Linked DNA regions of Methylococcus capsulatus. Each later gene encodes a partner of the first gene's protein in a complex. Links are inferred from orthologs where the notes say so. Each region holds a gene or a part of one and is shown in the gene's direction. Other genes may lie near its edges.

What was found. The genes of interacting proteins can lie anywhere in the genome.
Region 2: the proteins of ccmE (region 1) and ccmB are in contact, whole or in part, in a solved structure (PDB 8CE8), measured with the Escherichia coli proteins. The link is inferred for Methylococcus capsulatus from one-to-one orthologs.

What each region holds. Positions count from the first base shown.
Region 1 is NZ_CP104311.1:446,550-451,732, forward strand. The notes cover bases 1,474-4,422. They hold ccmE (cytochrome c maturation protein CcmE), read left to right. Parts: upstream 1,474-2,691; coding sequence 2,692-3,153; downstream 3,154-4,422. Other genes in these bases: N4J17_RS01995 (cytochrome c3 family protein), read right to left, coding at 1,474-2,020; ccmD (heme exporter protein CcmD), read left to right, coding at 2,528-2,695; N4J17_RS02010 (heme lyase CcmF/NrfE family subunit), read left to right, coding at 3,150-4,422. In the rest of the region: more of N4J17_RS01995, read right to left, coding at 1-1,473; more of N4J17_RS02010, read left to right, coding at 4,423-5,123; N4J17_RS02015 (DsbE family thiol:disulfide interchange protein), read left to right, coding at 5,160-5,183. UniProt on the Escherichia coli protein: Heme chaperone required for the biogenesis of c-type cytochromes. Transiently binds heme delivered by CcmC and transfers the heme to apo-cytochromes in a process facilitated by CcmF and CcmH.
Region 2 is NZ_CP104311.1:2,029,926-2,035,038, reverse strand. What follows is about bases 1,099-3,977. They hold ccmB (heme exporter protein CcmB), read left to right. Parts: upstream 1,099-2,138; coding sequence 2,139-2,816; downstream 2,817-3,977. Other genes in these bases: N4J17_RS10140 (hypothetical protein), read right to left, coding at 3,554-3,977; N4J17_RS10145 (heme ABC transporter permease), read left to right, coding at 2,821-3,552; ccmA (cytochrome c biogenesis heme-transporting ATPase CcmA), read left to right, coding at 1,519-2,142; haoB (hydroxylamine oxidation protein HaoB), read left to right, coding at 1,099-1,470. Outside these bases: N4J17_RS10165 (multiheme c-type cytochrome), read left to right, coding at 1-499; more of haoB, read left to right, coding at 499-1,098; more of N4J17_RS10140, read right to left, coding at 3,978-4,294; N4J17_RS10135 (amidase), read right to left, coding at 4,624-5,113. UniProt on the Escherichia coli protein: Required for the export of heme to the periplasm for the biogenesis of c-type cytochromes.

The sequences.
Region 1 (5,183 bases):
CCTGGATGCGGCCGTGGAAACGGTGTTCGGAAGGCCCGTATTCCAGTCCGTCCCAGTTGGTGGTGCCGTAGCCGCATTCGTTCAGATAGGCGGATTGGTGGCACCATTGGCAGGGTTCGGGCGCCTTGAACTGCTTGATGTAGCGCAGGCCGTTCTCCCAGGGGTGATCGTTCCCTTCGCCGGCGATGCCATCACCATCGGGGTCCCAGTCGTCCAGCAATGCGCCGGTGCGGTCCTCCAGCTCCATGAAGGCATGAATCGCGTACTGGTTCCAAAAGGCTTCACTCTCCTTTTCTTCCAGGCTCTTGGGGTTGGAATTCATGTAGTCGGGGAAATATTCCACTCGCGGATTCTGTTCTCCGGCCAGCAATACCTTGTTGCCGTAGCCATCGAAAACGGGATTGCCCGACGCGTCCTTTTTCTGCGGCCGCAGATAGCGTTTGACAGTGGGGTCGGCACCGATGCCGCCATAGACGTGGCATTCGCTGCAGCGCACATCCTTGGCGGTATTGAACGCGACGTCCGTGGCCGCGGCGGTCTGTCCGGTGGATTTGCTCCTGGCCTCCACCCGCATCACCGGGAAGGGATTGACCCGGCCCTGGTCATCCATGTCGGTCAAAGGTATTCCCAGTGCCAGGAAGGCCTGGGTATCCGCCTCGCGGGTCGGGAACGCCTGCGGCGTGTTGGCCTGGTAAGGATTGTCCTTACCCGGCATGAGACCGCCCTTGAAATTATCCTTGTCGGCAGGGTTGCCGGTCATCCGGGTCTCGAACTTGCCGGTGAGATAGCCTTCGTCCGGCACCGAATTGCGGGCCAGGTACCAGGTCCAGTCGGCACCTTGCCCCCACATGTCGGGAAAGGCAGCGTTCAATATCTTGGTGATGGTGGGCGGCTCCTTCCACAAGGGCGAAACCGTCGGCGTTTTCTCGTCAACCGTCCAGAACGGCTCGTAGCCTGCCGTGGTCTCCCAGCCTTCCTGGGCCTCCCACATGTCGGTCTTCCTGATCTGGGCCTGGCCGAAGGAAGAATCGACCGGATAGTTCCGGCTGGTGCTGTTGATGGAATCGGCCCCGACGGGATCGGCGGGATTCACCGCAGCCGAATAGAAGAGTTCATAGGCGTCCGCCTCGACGTTCAAGGGCTGGCGCGCCTTGGTGTACGCGATGGCATTGAGATGGAAGAAACCGGGCCAGGGGTTGCCCGCATCCAGGTTCATGACGCCCTGCCCCATCGCCGCGCTGTGCGCGAAAGGGAGGACCACGACGTCGCCGGCCTTGCCCTCCAGCTCGCTGCCAAATTTGGGGGCCGCCTGCACCGAGGCCGCCGCGAGGGACGCCGCTGCCGGCGGAGCGGCCGGCGCCTGGCCGACGCTGACGGCTATCGAATCTTCGCATCGGCGCCCCAATGCGTCGGTCGCCACGAAGCGGACCCGATAAATGCCATGATCGCGGACGAAAGTCGCGTGTTCGCCGACCGAGCCGGATTGGGCCAGTGTGCCGGCAGGGAAACCCATGGCACCGCCGCCGAAATCCCACTCGTACTTGAACGGTAAGGCAGCCGGGTCCTTGGCTGTGGCGGTGGCTTCGAAATGGGTCTCCACGCCGACCTGGACCACAGTACCCTGCCCCGGACTGACGATGCTGCAGACAGGCACGCCGGCGCAGGATTTGGGCGCCCCCTTCACCGGCTTGATCGCCTCGGTGTCGCCGGACTGAACCCTCACCGCGCAAGGGACGCCCGCCAAGTCCTGGCGGCTGAGCGTCAACGCGAAACTGCCGCCCTGGCCGCTGCCCAGGCGCCGGCCATTGATGTCGTAGATCTCGATGGCGCCACTGCCGCCCTTGGCCTTGCCGGCGATCGTCAGGGTGCCGGCCTTGTCCGACCAGGCCGCTTTGGCGACCTTGATCTTGGCCGCGGCCGAGACCGCTTGCGGCGCCAGCGCCACGGCCAGTGCGAGCAGCGGAACTCCGAAGAGGCGCCGGGCAGGATGCGTCTCCGTAGCAGGATGAGGGGTATTCATGGTTCCTCCGGGATTCTTGTTGTCGTGTGCGGCGCCGTGGCAAAGACGCGCAGCCGTAACGGAACGTGCAACAATCGAGCCAGCCAAAATACTCCATCAAAACATGGACAAGGGTGATCACGATTCCGCCGATCGCGCGATTTCACTGACCATGTGAGTCATTACGCGCACGAGATCGCCGGCAAGTCTGAGCGAGACTGGAGCTTTCGGACTGCGGTATCTGACGCAGAACTCAGGGCAGATCACACACACTGGAAACGGTCGCGCCCGTCCGCTCGATCTCGGCAAGGCCCTTGCCACGCCGTCGTGGGCCGGCAAGAGGAAGCGGCGGCCCGATTTGTGCTTCATTCTTGGGCGTTCCAGCAAACGCTCAACTCCCGGCCCCACGGGAAAGGAACGGCGCCATCCGGCACCGTTCCATTTCTCCGGTAGCCGCTGAACTCGCCCTTGCCGTAACATATCGTGTCGATCCCAATCAGCCCTTCATCCGAGGCCTTCCTCAAGCACATGAATTTTCAAGAGTTCTTCCATATGGGTGGCTACGCCGTCTACGTGTGGACTTCCTATGGCCTGTGTTTCGCCGTACTCGCCTTCAACCTGATCGCTCCGCTGCGCCGGAAAAACGAACTGCTGAAAAGCCTTCGCCGCCAGTTGAAGCCGGAGTCCCGCCGATGATGACGCCGCGGCAAAGACGTATGATGTGGGTGGCTCTGATGGTGGCGGGCGTCTCCCTCGCCGCTTTCTTCGCCCTCACGGCGTTCCAGAAGAATCTCCTTTATTTCTACACGCCCTCCCAGATCGCCTCCGGCGAAGCCCCGAAGGGTTATCCGTTCCGCCTCGGCGGGCTGGTGGTCAAGGACAGCGTGAAGCGTGAACCGGACAGCCTGACCGTGCGCTTCGAGGTGTCCGACGGCCCAAACGCGGTACCGGTGCTCTATACCGGCATTCTTCCCGACCTGTTCCGGGAGGGCCAGGGCATCATCGCCGTGGGCCAGATCGACGATGGCGGCACTTTCCAGGCGACCGAGGTGCTGGCCAAGCACGATGAGAATTACATGCCGCCCGAAGTCGCCGAATCCCTGAAGAAGAACGGCCAGCTCCCCGCCGACTACTCGGAGTACCAGAAAAAATGATCGCCGAACTCGGCCACATCGCCCTGATCATGGCCCTGCTGATGGCCCTGCTGCAGGGCACCTTCCCGCTGCTGGGCGCTTCGCGGGGCGTGGACATCTGGATGAGCGTCGCGAAACCCGCCGGACGCGCGCAGTTCCTGTTTCTGCTGGCATCCTTCGGCGCCCTGACCGCCTGCTTCGTCAACAACGATTTTTCGGTGGAATACGTCGCCCGCAACTCGAACTCGGCCCTGCCGCTCTACTACCGCATTACCGCGGTATGGGGCTCGCATGAGGGGTCGATGCTGCTGTGGGCCACGATCCTCGGACTCTGGACGGCTGCGGTGACGGTGTTCAGCCGTAGCCTGTCGGACGACTTTCTGGCCCGGGTGCTGGGCGTCATGGGGCTGGTGAGCGTCGGCATCCTGCTGTTCATCCTGTTCACCTCGAACCCGTTCGAGCGGCTGGTGCCGGTGCCACCCGACGGCAACGACCTGAATCCGCTGCTGCAGGATTTCGGCATGACGGTGCATCCGCCCATGCTGTACATGGGCTACGTGGGACTGAGCGTAGCCTTCGCCTTCGCCATCGCCGCCCTGCTGGGCGGCTCGCTGGACTCGGCCTGGGCGCGCTGGTCACGGCCCTGGACCCTGGTGGCCTGGCTGTTCCTGACCGGCGGCATCATCCTCGGTTCCTGGTGGGCCTATTACGAACTGGGTTGGGGCGGCTGGTGGTTCTGGGACCCGGTGGAAAACGCCTCCTTCATGCCTTGGCTGGTCGCCACCGCGCTGATCCACTCACTGGCCGTCACCGAGAAGCGCGGCGCCTTCAAGGCCTGGACCGTGCTGCTGGCGATCTTCGCCTTTTCGCTGAGCCTGCTGGGTACCTTCCTGGTCCGCTCCGGCGTGCTGACTTCCGTGCACGCCTTCGCTTCCGACCCCACCCGCGGCCTGTTCATCCTGATCCTGCTGGCCATTGTGGTGGGCGGTTCGTTGCTGCTGTACACCCTGAAGGCGCCGGCCGTCCGCGATGTGGCGCGCTATAGCCTGGTGTCCAAGGAAAATCTGCTGCTGCTCAACAACATCCTGCTGGTGACCGCTTCCGGCAGCATCCTGCTCGGCACCCTTTATCCGCTGATCCTGGACGCGCTGAAGCTGGGCAAGATTTCGGTCGGCCCGCCGTATTTCGGCACGGTGTTCGCCCCGCTGATGGCGCCGATCTTCCTGCTCGCCGGTATCGGTCCGATGTTCGCCTGGCGGGAGAGCTCGATCGGGCGCGTGCTGCACCGGGTCCGCCACCTGTTCCCGGCGAGCTTCGCGGCCGGCATCGCGCTCGCCGCCCTGGTCTGGGACGAGGCCGATTTCAAGATGATGGCCGGGCTGGGCTGCGCGTTCTGGCTGGCGGCGAGCGCCTGCCTCAGCCTCTGGACCCGGATCCGGCTGCGCGACGGCTGGCTCGAAGGACTGCGCGCCCAGTCGCCCAGCGTCTACGGAATGACCGCCGCGCATCTCGGCATCGCGGTGTTCCTGGTGGGCGCCGTACTGTCCGACCGCCTGAGCCAGGAAAAGCTGGTGCGCATGGCGCCTGGCGACAGCGTGATGCTGGCCGGCTACACCTTCCACTTCCTCGGCACGGAGACCGTGCAGGGGCCGAACTTCTCGGCCCGGCAGGCCACTTTCCGGGTGGAGCGGAACGGCGAAAGCCTGGAACTCCGGCCCCAGAAGCGGAATTACAAGGTGCAGCGCAACATGATGACCGAAGCTGCGATAGACCCCGGTCTATCCCGCGATCTCTATGTCGCCCTCGGCGAGCCCCTGGACACGAATGCCTGGAGCGTGCGGCTCTACGTCAAACCGTTCATCCGCTGGATTTGGGCGGGCGGCCTATTCATGATCGCCGGGGGCATCCTCTCCGTCAGCGACCGGCGCTACCGCCTGCCGCTGCGCGAGGCCCGCGTCGCTCCCGGCCCCGCAGCGGCCCGTGCAACCTGATTCTTTATCGAACGCTACCCGACGGTGACATCACGCATGCGTTTCGCCATTCCTCTCGTC
Region 2 (5,113 bases), 1.6 Mb from region 1 along the record:
CGCCAGAAGCTACCTGGACGCGGCCGATAAGGGCACACTCGCAGGACTCAAGGTGGAACAGGAAGCCAGGCAGGTCGTCGAAGGGCTGTTCAAGGACGGTCTGCTGCCGGGCCAGAAGACCAACCGCCCAGTTCCCCCGGTACCGGAGAAGGATGCCCCCGGCGGGTTCTTCCAGCTGTTCTGGGCCAAGGGCAACAATCCCAGCCATGTGGAACGGGTCCATGCCGACATGTGGGAGCACGACCTGATCAAGCTCTACAAGGGCCTCGTCCACGGCAACCCTGGCGGATTCACTTACACCGAGGGCTGGTCCGAGCTGATGCGGGACTACGCAGTCATCATGGACGAAAACACCCGCTTGCGCGAGAAGGCCGGCAATACCGCCGGCGCCGGGGTCAAGCCGGCCGCCGGGAACGAAGGCTCGAACCTCCGCAATGTCCTGGGAGGACTGGCGCTGCTGGCAGGCATCGCCGTGCTGCTCTACCGGCGCAAACATTGATGGCGGACACCACGGGCCGGCCGATGCGGTTTCGGCTGGCCCGCCTCGCGGGTTTCGTTCTGGTGCTCACGGGCGGTGCGATTCTGCTGTACGATCGGTTCCGGCCGGCATTCAGTTATGAAGAATTACCGATTGCCGAGGCGGAACGTACTGCGCTGGAACCCGGCGGGGCTTTCCCCATCACGGCGCTGACTCGGTATAACCTGCGCCGGGGCGAAGCCTCGGTCCCGCTGACCGTGGCCGATTATCGCGACGGCCAGAACCAAAGTCATCGGGTGATCCTGTTTCCCGCGGACCGGCTGCGGCACGATTCATGGCGGGCCGCGGGCGATGCCATCGTCCGCCACACGAACGGGAACGCCCTGTTCCTGGCATGGTGGGACGACGCCCAGCGTATCCATTTTCTCAGCGGCCGCGACACCTGGCTCGACCGGCCGACCGCTGCCGCTTTCCCGGACGATGGAGAGCGGAGTTTATGGGGAAAGGTAGCGGGCGGATTTGCCACGGTCCCGGCATCGTCTCGGCGGCTGGCGCGCTGGCTGACCATGGAGGCGGACGCCGCCTTGGAGGAGATGAAGACCCAGCTGCCGGCAGAGCGTCCGGTTTACCTGCTCGTCTGCCTGGACGATCTGGCCCGCCTCGGCGAAATCGAGACGCTGGCCGGCATCCGTCTCCCATTCGAGGCGGCCCGCTTTCCTGGGGGAGAGCTGCACAGCCAGATCGCGGCGGTACAGCAGTGGGCCCGGCGGGACGTCGATCAGGCCAGCTATCTGGTCCAGCAGACGCCCGGAGCCGGCGTGCAGGCCTGGCGCATCACTACACCGCAAGGCCGGGATACGCTCCTGGCGCGACTGTTGCCTTTCACGACCTCTCTGACCAGACCGCTGACACAGGCACAGCCGGTCTACCAATCCGGCTGGGGTTCTCATATCACCATCTATGCACTGAACTTCGGCGAAGGTAAGATGTGACCCGCCCGGCAAGCCGCGCACTTCTCTAATCCTTGACCACCCAAGCCTTTGTCAGACGCCCCTCTTCGCGCCGAGGGCCTCGAGTGCATTCGGGGCGACCGGCTATTGTTTTCCGGCCTCAACCTGACCCTTTCACCCGGCCAACTGCTGCAGGTCGAAGGCGCCAACGGCGCCGGCAAGACCAGCCTGCTCCGCGTGCTGGCGGGACTGAGCCGTCCTGCCGATGGCGAGGTACGCTGGCGCGGCCTGGACATCCAGCGCAACCGCACGACCTATTTCGCCGCGATGGTTTACATGGGTCACGCTCCCGGACTCAAAGCGGAGCTGTCGCCGGTGGAAAATCTCAAGGTTTCCGCGGCACTCCGCGATCGGATGGTCGATGATGCGCGCATCGAAGACGCACTGGCCCGCGTCGGGCTGCGCGGCTTCGAGGACGTACCGGCGCGGGGGCTTTCCGCGGGCCAAAAGCAGCGCACGGCGCTTTGCCGCCTGCTGATCAACCCCGTGCCCCTGTGGATTCTCGATGAACCTTTCACCGCCCTGGACGTTCGGGGCATCGCCCTGGTACGTGAACTGCTGGAAATCCATCTGGCGAACGGCGGGATGGCGTTGATGACTTCGCACCACGCACTGGAAGTCCGGGGCGACTGCCGGAGCCTGCACCTGACATGAACGGGCTCGCCTCCGCCTTCCTCGCCATACTGCGGCGCGACCTGATGCTGGCTTTTCGCCATCGCGGCGAACTGGCCAATCCGCTACTGTTTTTTCTGATCGTCGTCACGCTCTACCCCCTGGGGGTCAGCCCTGAGCCCGAACTGCTGAGGAAGATCGCGCCTGGCGTGATCTGGATCGCGGCCCTCCTGGCTGCCCTGTTCTCGCTGGAAAACCTGTTCCGCAGCGATTTCGACGACGGCTCGCTGGAACAGATGCTGCTCAGTCCCCGACCTCTGTCGGTGCTGGTGATCGCCAAGGTGTTGGCGCACTGGCTGGTCAGCGGCCTGCCCATGCTGCTCCTGGCACCGCTCCTGGCGCTGCTGCTGGACATGCCCTCCAAAGCAGCGTGGGCGCTGGAAGCGACGCTCGCCATCGGCACACCGCTGCTGAGCCTGATCGGCGCAATCGGGGTGGCGCTCACGGTGGGCCTCAAGCGCGGCGGCATCCTGCTCACCCTGCTGATCCTTCCTCTCTACATCCCGGTGCTGATCTTCGCCACCAATGCCGTCGCCGCCGCCGGCGCCGGCATGCCGATCGAAGGACAGCTGTACTTCCTGGCGGCGCTGCTGGTGCTGGCACTGACACTCGCTCCGGTCGCTATCGCCGCCGCCCTGCGCATTAGCATGAGTTGAAGCCATGTGGACCTTCTTCCATAAACTCGCATCCCCCAAGTATTTCTACCGCATCAGCGGCAAGCTGATTCCCTGGCTGGGCACGATCACCGCCGTACTTTTCGTCTCCGGCCTGTACTTCGGCCTGTTCAAGGCGCCACCGGACTACCAGCAGGGCGAGAGTTACCGGATCATGTTCGTCCACGTGCCGGCGGCCTGGATGTCCCTGTTCATCTATACCTTCATGGCGGTGTTGTATGCCATCCATTTGATCTGGAACATCAAACTGGCCGACGTCATGGCCTCCAGCTCGGCGGCGATGGGCGCATCATTCACCTTCCTGGCCCTGGCGACCGGCTCGCTCTGGGGCAAACCCATGTGGGGGACGTGGTGGGTATGGGATGCGCGGCTGACTTCGGAGCTGATCCTGCTGTTCCTGTACCTGGGCTATATCGCCCTGGTCTCCGCCATCGAAGACAAGCGCACCGCCGCCCGCGCCGGGGGTCTCCTGATCCTGGTGGGGGTGGTCAACATCCCCATCATCCATTACTCGGTGGAATGGTGGAACACCCTGCATCAGGGGCCCACCGTCACCAAGCTGGACAAGCCCTCGATCCACCCCAGCATGTTGCTCCCGCTGCTGCTGATGGCGCTGGCGTTCCAGTGCTACTACTTCACCCTCGTGCTGGTCCGCGCCCGCACCGAATTGCTGGAGCGCGAACGCCGCAGCGCCTGGATAAAGGAGCTGTTCGGCTGAGTCAGAAGGCGATGGCCAGCCCCATCGTACCCAGATAGCTGGGCACATAGGCTCCCAAAGCGCCGGTGTAGCTCCCGAAGACCGCGATGCGGTCGTTCACCGTCCACTGGAAACCAGCGCCGATCGCATGCTCCTGCAGGTTCTTGACCGGCCCGACCGCTCCGGCATGCAGCGTACGCGGCAGGGCTGCGGCGTTCACATAACCCTGGATGAAGAGCGCGAAGTCGTCGACGATATCGCGCTGGAAGGCCCACTGAAGCGAAGGCAGGATGACCTCGGCGCCCCTGAAATCTTTCAGGCTCGCGAAACCGAAATTCCAGTTCAAGGCGATGTCCCATGGCAGGACATGATCCGCATTGAGCATCAGGGACCCCTGGGTGCCGTTGCTGAAGACGGGACTCCCCCAGGTGGTCTGCACGTAGGACTCCAGCCCCACCGAGTAGTTGAAATACCCGAGATCCCCCTGGTCGAGATGCACCTTGGTATCGAAGGTGATCGGCGAAAAGCCGGTGGCCGACTGGGGTGGCCCTTGCACGGTCAGCCCCTGGGTGAACAGGCGCAGTTCCACGTCGTCGGTCAGGCCGTAACGGAACAGGAATTCCCAGTTGTACTGTTTCACCGAATCCGAACTTGCCCCCTGCATCGTGAAAGGGCTCATTTCCAGATAGATACCGCCTTCGGGCAGCGTGTAAGACGAGTTGGGAAGATTGGCGAGATCGGGGCCTGGCTCCCGGACCGTCACCGCCCGAGGCGCCGGAGCCTTCCCTGCGGGCGCGGGCGCAGCCGTGGAGCTCGGCCTCGGCGGCCGGTCCGGTTCCGTACTGTGGACGTGTTCGCGATACCTTGCGGTGTGCCCGGTGGAACGGCCGAGAGCCGATGCGGACGAGGGAGACTGCACGCACGGCTCGACACCCTGCACCGCTGTGGCGGCCGGCAACATGAGCAGCCAGGCGAAAGCGACTCCCCGGCCCCGGCACACTCGCTTCGAGGCGCATCTGACGGATCCCATCCCTGCCCCTCCTCCCTTCAGGCTATGCTGGAGCCGGCAGGCCCGCCGGGGCTGGGCTCCGGCTAGTCATCGAGTGCGGCCGCGACTCCCAGGGCGGCGGCCAACAAGAACGCATCGTTCCCTTCCGCGGCCAGCAGGGAAAGACCGACGGGCGCCCCTTCCACATCGACCGCCGGGAGTGAAATCTGCGGCAGCCGGCCGATCCCGGCGATCGCCATGCGGGCCAGCACCCGCGGAAAATAATCGCCCTGAGTGCGGTCCAGCCCGAGGCTCCCCTTCAAAGGCGCCGGTGTATGCACCGTGGGAAAACAGATCAGGTCTTCCGGCCCGAGGAATCTTGCAAGCGCCGCCCGATAGCGCTCCCTCTGCGCCAGCGCAGCCACCAGCAGACGGCGGTCCAAGCCTTTGGCCAGCTCGAAGTTACGGCGGGTGCGCTCGCCCAAGGCCGGGCGGGCTGATTCGATCCATGAACCCAGGGTGCTCCAGATTTCTGCCCACTGAATGGGCTGAAAGACCTGGCGCCAGTTGTCCATGCCGGAAATCCCGCCCTCC